DNA from 2 places in the Streptomyces sp. NPDC090127 genome. Region 1 is predicted to be linked to the other one. Evidence: riboswitches for the same ligand, from Rfam matches in the RefSeq annotation. Region 1 holds a riboswitch; the other holds the start of a gene.
What was found. A riboswitch is a leader RNA that binds a small molecule or an ion and turns the genes downstream of it on or off. The one in region 1 is predicted to bind S-adenosylmethionine.
Positions count from the first base shown of each region.

Region 1 (3,399 bases):
GGAGTCCTGACGAAGGGGGCCCCGACGGGAGGCCCCCTTCACCCGTACGAGTGGGTACTCAGCCGCGGTCCGGCACGCAGCGGCCGTCCTCGGTGCGGTACTTCCACTGGGCTCCGTCCCGCACGAGCTCCTTCACGGCCCGCACGAAGCGCTCCACGTGCTCGTCCGGTGTACCGGCGCCGAAGCTGACCCGGATCGCGTTGAGGGACTTCTCGCCGGGCGCGGCCTCGGGCGCGCCGCACTCGCCCTGGGTCTGCGGGTCGCTGCCGAGCAGGGTGCGGACCAGCGGGTGGGCGCAGAAGAGGCCGTCACGGACGCCGATGCCGTACTCGGCGGAGAGCGCGGCGGCGAAGTGCGAGCTGTTCCAGCCCTCGACGACGAAGGAGATGACTCCGACGCGGGGCGCGTCGTCGCCGAAGAGCGAGAGCACCCTGACCTCGGGCACCTCCGCCAGGCCCTCCCGCACGGTCGCGATCAGCCGCTGCTCGCGGGCGACGAACTGGTCGAACCCGGCCTCGGTGAGCGCCTTGCAGGCGGAGGCGATGGAGTAGACACCGATCACGTTCGGCGAACCGGCCTCGTGGCGGGCGGCCGTGGTGTGCCACTCGACGTCCACACCGCCGTCGGCGCGGCGGGCGACCTTCTTGGACGCGCCGCCACCGGCGAGGTACGGCTCGGCGTCCTGGAGCCAGTCGGCGCGGCCCGCGAGGACGCCCGAGCCGAACGGGGCGTACAGCTTGTGCCCGGAGAACGCGACCCAGTCCACGTCCAACTCCTTTACGGAGACGGGGTGGTGCGGCGCGAGCTGGGCGGCGTCGAGGACGATCCGGGCGCCGTGGGCGTGCGCCGCCGCGGCCAGCTCCTTGACCGGCCACAGCTCCCCGGTGACGTTCGACGCGCCGGTCACGCAGACGAGGGCGGGGCGGTTGGGGTGCCCCTTCGAGCGAAGCCGAGAGCTCGCCGAAGGGTCGCGGTCGGCGAGGGCGCGCTCCAGGGTGGCGACGGCCTCGGCGGGCGTACGGGGGGCGTTGAGGTAGGTGACGCGGGCGTCCTGCCACGGCAGAAGGGAGGCGTGGTGCTCGGTCTCGAAGACGAAGACCTCGCAATCGGCGGGCAGTGCGGCGGCGAGCAGGTTGAGCGAGTCGGTGGTGGAGCGGGTGAAGACGACCTGGTCGCCCTCGCGACAGTCGAGGAACTCGGCGACGGTGACGCGGCTGTTCTCGAACAGGTCGGTGGAGAGCTGCGAGAGGTACCCGGCGCCCCGGTGGACGCTGCCGTAGTACGGGGCGTACGCGGCGACGTCGTCCCACACCCGCTGCAGGGCCGGCGCGCTGGCGGCGTAGTCGAGCGCGGCGTAGCTGACCTCGCCCCCGGTCACGAGCGGCACGGTGACGTCCCGCCCGAGAACCGGGAGCGGAGCGCAGAGGGACTGGTCGGCGGCGACAGCGGTGACAGACATGACGAACTCCCGTACAAGGCAGGCGAATTCGGCGCCTCGACGCCACCGGCGCACGGATGCGTCGGTGCGGAGGCACACGAGAAAAAGGGGAAGGGTACGAAGAAGGGGCTTCGAAGCCCTAACGCATTCGCTTGCTCACGAGACTGCTCCCTTGAGGACCAGGACCCCAGGGCCGCACACATGTGACGCGTGCAGGGGTCCGCGCTTGCCGCGGACCTTGCTGTCCACGGCCTGGTCTTCACCCGGGGCACCCCGCCACGGACGGAGGGTTGCCGGACAGCAAGCCGGGGCTTCGTAGCTGTCACTCATGACCTGGTTCAGAACGTATGCCAGCTGATCGTCGGCGCGCAACCCCGTTCCGCATGCCGGAACGGGGTCGCACGTCACGGTTACGCGTTGCTGGCGGCGACCCAGCGCTCCAGGGCCCGCCGCGCGGACCCGGAGTCGATGGACTCCGCCGCCTTCGCGATGCCCTCGCGCAACTGCTCCACCAGGGTGGTCTCCCCCGGGTGCAGCGCCACGAGCGCCGCGGCGGAGTTCAGCAGGACCGCGTCCCGTACGGGACCGGTCTCGCCCGCGAGCAGCCGGCGCGCCACGTCCGCGTTGTACGAGGCGTCGGCGCCGCGCAGCGCCTCCACCGGGACGATGTCGATGCCGACGTCCCTCGGGTCGAAGGTCTCCTCACGGACCTGCCCGCCCCGCACCACCCAGACGCGCGAGGTGGCCGTGGTCGTCAGCTCGTCCAGGCCGTCGTCGCCGCGGAAGACGAGCGCGGAGGAGCCGCGCTCGGCGAGCACGCCCGCGACGATCGGGGCCATCCGGGCGTCCGCGACACCGGTCGCCTGGGCCCTGACCCGGGCCGGGTTGGTGAGCGGTCCGAGGAAGTTGAAGACCGTGCGGATGCCCAGTTCCTTGCGGGCCATCGCCACATGGCGCAGCGCCGGGTGGAACTTCACGGCGAAGCAGAAGGTGATCCCGGCCTCGTGGGCGACCTCGGTGACCCGCTGCGGGGTCAGCTCCAGGTTGACGCCCAGCTTCTCCAGGACGTCCGAGGCGCCGGAGGCGGAGGACGCGGCCCGGTTGCCGTGCTTGACGACCTTGGCGCCCGTGCCGGCGACCACGATCGCCGACATGGTGGAGATGTTGACGGTCTTGGCGCCGTCTCCGCCGGTCCCCACGATGTCGACGGTGGCGCCGGGCACCTCGATCGTGTTGGCGTGCTCGTACATGGTGCGGACGAGACCGGTGATCTCCTCGACCGTCTCGCCCTTGGCGCGCAGCGCCACGACGAACCCGGCGATCTGGGCGTCGGTGGCCTCGCCCCGCAGGATCCGGTCCATCGCCCAGGCGGTGTCCTCCGCGCTCTGGTCGCGGCCGGTCAGCAGGCCGTCCAGGACGACGGGCCAGGAGCGGCCCGCCGACAGAGGTCCTCCAGCGGGGGTCGCAGCGCTCATGGCAGCTCCTGGTCATCACGTGACGGATACGGGACCCACCCTATCGAGCCCCGGGGACGGCAAAGGGCCCCGTCCATCGAATGGACGGGGCCCTCGCCGTGGCGACCTGGGTCAGGTGATCAGTGGTGGCCGTGGCCGCTGGTGATCTCCTTGTACTCCTCGGCGGTCGGCTTGGCGATCTGGTTGTCCTCGCCGTAGTAGCTCTTGTTGAGCCTGACGCGGAGCTTCTCCAGAGCGCCGACCTTGCGCTCCACACCGTTCTCGTCGACCAGCGGGCCGAGCTCGGCCGGCTTGTTCTGCTCGTGCGCCGTGAGCTTGTACAGCTCACCCTGGCTGAGCGGCTGGTGGATCTCGACGAACTCACCGTGCGGCAGGCGCTTGATGATGCCGGACTCGCGCCCGTGCAGCACCTTGTCCTTGTCCCGGCGCTGGAGGCCGAGGCAGATCCGCTTGGTGACGACGAACGCGATGACCGGTCCGACGAAG
Region 1 covers NZ_JBIVDE010000004.1:412,892-416,290, forward strand. Annotated here, with positions in the region: gene ACIPPS_RS17460 (Lrp/AsnC family transcriptional regulator) at 1-10, shown strand, start outside; gene ACIPPS_RS17465 (aminotransferase class V-fold PLP-dependent enzyme) at 59-1,459, opposite strand; SAM riboswitch class IV at 1,656-1,772, opposite strand; gene trpD (anthranilate phosphoribosyltransferase) at 1,849-2,913, opposite strand; gene ACIPPS_RS17475 (cytochrome bc complex cytochrome b subunit) at 3,033-3,399, opposite strand, start outside.

Region 2 (3,399 bases), on a different contig from region 1:
GTCGCTGCCGCCCCAGTAGAGCCGGGCGTACGCGACCCTGGCGCCGACCGGGATCACGACGTGGCCGGTGCTGGAGCCGCGACCGCCGCCCATGGAGGCGGTGTCGAGGCGTCGCATGACGAAGGTGTTGTTGTCGTCCCTGCCCTGGCCTGCGGTCGCGGTGGCGCAGCGCACGGCCAGGTCGGCGGGGGCGGTCGGGCAGCCCATGACCGTGTTGCCGACGGTCGTGAAGTCGCCGTACAGCGACGCGTCGTAGCGCGCGCCGAAGGGCTCCACCACGTCCGCCGCGGCCGGCCCGGCAGCGGCGGCGGAGAGCGAGCCGAGGGAGCCGAGCGAGCCGACGGCAAGGCCGAGCGCCGCCAGCGACATGATCATTCGATTGGTGAACGGCATAAAAAGGGAATCTATGCAAAAAGTACAATCATTCGTCGTTACGCCACGCGGCGGTGCGTGTACTCCGCGATCTCGACCATCGGCGGCCGCTCCTCCGTGTCTACCGCGAACGTCCGCGGCGTGAAGCCCGCCTCGCTCCGCTCGAACTGGGTGAGCCGGGGCCGCACCAGATGCCCCCGCGAGAGCCGCAGCTGCGCCGTCCGGTAGATCGCCGCCGCCATCCGGCCGAGCGCCTGCCCGTCCTGGTGCCGGTGCTTGCGCACTCCGACGTCCACCTGCGCGAGGGCGTCCAGGCCGACCGTGTGCAGCGCGTCCACGAGGAGGCCCAGCTCCACTCCGTAACCGACCGGGAACGGCAGCCGTTCGAGCAGCGAGCGCCGCGCCGCGTACTCGCCGCCCAGCGGCTGCACGAAGCCGGCCAGCTGCGGCCAGTGCAGATTCAGCAGCGGCCGCGCCACCAGCTCCGTCACCCGACCGCCCTGGCCAGGGGTGTCGCCCAACGGGCGGTCGTACATCGCCTTGACCAGGTCCACGCCCGGGTCCGTGAGCAGCGGGCCGACGATCCCCGAGACGAAGTCCGCGGAGAAGTCCCGCAGGTCCGCGTCGACGAAGCACACGACGTCCCCCTCGGTCACCATCAGTGACCGCCACAGCACCTCGCCCTTGCCGGGCACGGCCGGTATCCGGGGCAGGATCGCGTCCCGCGCCACCACCCGCGCCCCGGCCGCCGCCGCCACCTCCGCCGTACGATCGGTGGAACCGGAGTCGATCACCACCAGGTCGTCGACCAGCGGGACGGCCTCGGTCATCAGCTCGCGCCGGATCACGCGGACGATCTCGCCGACCGTCGCCTCCTCGTTCAGCGCGGGCAGCACGACGCTGACCGACGTCCCGTGCTTCGCCGCCAGGATCCGGTCGAGCGGACGGTCTGCCACGGACCACGACCGCCGTCCGAGCCAGCGCTCCACTTCTTCCAGCAACGTGATCTCCATCTCGCGGTTCGGACGACCATCTCAACCGTCCATGCCTTCGGTTACAGTCTTGAACAACGCGAACGCCCGATGCATGTCGGGGTGCCGTCCGCGTTCCACAATCGAATACCGCTCATCCAGAGGGGCAGAGGGAAACGGCCCGTTGAAGCCCCGGCAACCCTCCAGTCGGTCTCGTCCGCGCCACGCGCGTCAGCGAGGCTCCCGGCTAGGGAAGGTGCCAAATCCGTCTCATGGCGACGTTCGTCATGGGAAAGATGAGGAGAAAGGGCCTCGCCTCCATGGCTGTACAGACTGTTTCCACCACCGAAGCCACCCAGACCGTCGACCTCGGTCCCGCTTCCGGCCTTTCCTGCCGGGAATGCGGTGAAGTCTTCGCACTCGGTCCGATCTTCGCCTGTGAGCTGTGTTTCGGCCCCCTCGAAGTCGCGTACGACCTGCCCACCGGTGACCCCGAGGCGCTGCGCAAGCAGATCGAGGCCGGCCCCGCCAACATCTGGCGCTACGCCCCGCTGCTGCCCGTCCCCGCCGACGTCGCCGAGAAGCCGAACCTGAACCCGGGCTGGACCAAGCTCGTCCAGGCCGACAACCTCGCCCGCGAGCTGGGCGTCGAGCCCGGCAAGCTCTTCGTCAAGGACGACTCCGGCAACCCGACGCACTCCTTCAAGGACCGCGTCGTCGCCCAGGCCCTGGAAGCCGCCCGCGCCTTCGGCTTCACCACGCTCTCCTGCTCCTCCACCGGCAACCTGGCCGGCGCCGTCGGCGCCGCGGCCGCCCGGGCCGGCTTCCGCTCCTGCGTGTTCATCCCGCACGACCTGGAGCAGGGCAAGGTCGTCATGGCCGCCGTCTACGGCGGCGAGCTCGTCGGCATCGAGGGCAACTACGACGACGTCAACCGCTTCTGCTCCGAGCTCATCGGCGACCCGCTGGGCGAGGGCTGGGGCTTCGTCAACGTCAACCTGCGGCCGTACTACGGCGAGGGTTCCAAGACGCTCGCGTACGAGATCTGCGAGCAGCTCGGCTGGGTCCTGCCCGACCAGCTGGTGATCCCGATCGCCTCCGGATCGCAGCTCACCAAGATCGACAAGGGCCTTCAGGAGCTCATCAAGCTGGGCCTCGTCGAGGACAAGCCGTACAAGATCTTCGGCGCCCAGGCCGAGGGCTGCTCGCCGGTGTCGGCGGCCTTCAAGGCCGGTCACGACGTCGTACGGCCCCAGAAGCCGAACACCATCGCCAAGTCGCTCGCCATCGGCAACCCGGCCGACGGCCCGTACGTCCTGGACATCGCGCGCCGCACGGGCGGCGCGGTGGAGGACGTGAACGACGAGCAGGTCGTCGAGGCGATCAAGGTCCTGGCCCGGACCGAGGGCATCTTCGCCGAGACGGCGGGCGGCGTGACGGTCGGCGTGACGAAGAAGCTGGTCGAGGCCGGCCTCATCGACCCGTCCCTCACCACGGTCGTGCTCAACACGGGCGACGGCCTCAAGACCCTGGACGCGGTGGCCGACACCTCGCAGGCGACCGCCACCATCCGCCCGAGCCTGGACGCGTTCCGCGACGCCGGCCTGGCCCACTGACCCACCTCGTCACGGAAGGCAGCACCACATGAGCGTCAAGGTCCGCATCCCCACCATCCTCCGCACCTACACGCGCGGCCAGGCCGAGGTTCCGGCGGAGGGCGCGACCCTCTCCGAGGTCATCGCCGACCTGGAGAAGAACCACGCCGGCATCGCCGCCCGCGTCCTGGACGACCAGGGCAAGCTGCGCCGCTTCGTGAACGTCTACGTCAACGACGACGACGTCCGGTTCGAGCAGGGCCTGGAGACGGCGACGCCGGACGGCGCGGGCGTCTCGATCATCCCCGCGGTCGCCGGCGGCTGCTGAGCACCTGCCGAGCGCTCCGCGGAGAGCGCTCGACCGCTCTCAGCGGAGAGCGGTCGAGCGCTGCCGAGTGCGGACGGCCGCGGCCGAGCGCCCGCCCGCGCGCTCGCTTGACGCGGAGTAACCGAATTACCCG
Region 2 covers NZ_JBIVDE010000008.1:260,506-263,904, reverse strand. Annotated here, with positions in the region: gene ACIPPS_RS27895 (hypothetical protein) at 1-393, opposite strand, end outside; gene ACIPPS_RS27890 (glucosyl-3-phosphoglycerate synthase) at 432-1,373, opposite strand; SAM riboswitch class I at 1,495-1,646, shown strand; gene thrC (threonine synthase) at 1,664-2,959, shown strand; gene ACIPPS_RS27880 (MoaD/ThiS family protein) at 2,988-3,266, shown strand.
Region 2: another riboswitch for S-adenosylmethionine. It lies ahead of thrC (threonine synthase); the one in region 1 lies ahead of ACIPPS_RS17465 (aminotransferase class V-fold PLP-dependent enzyme).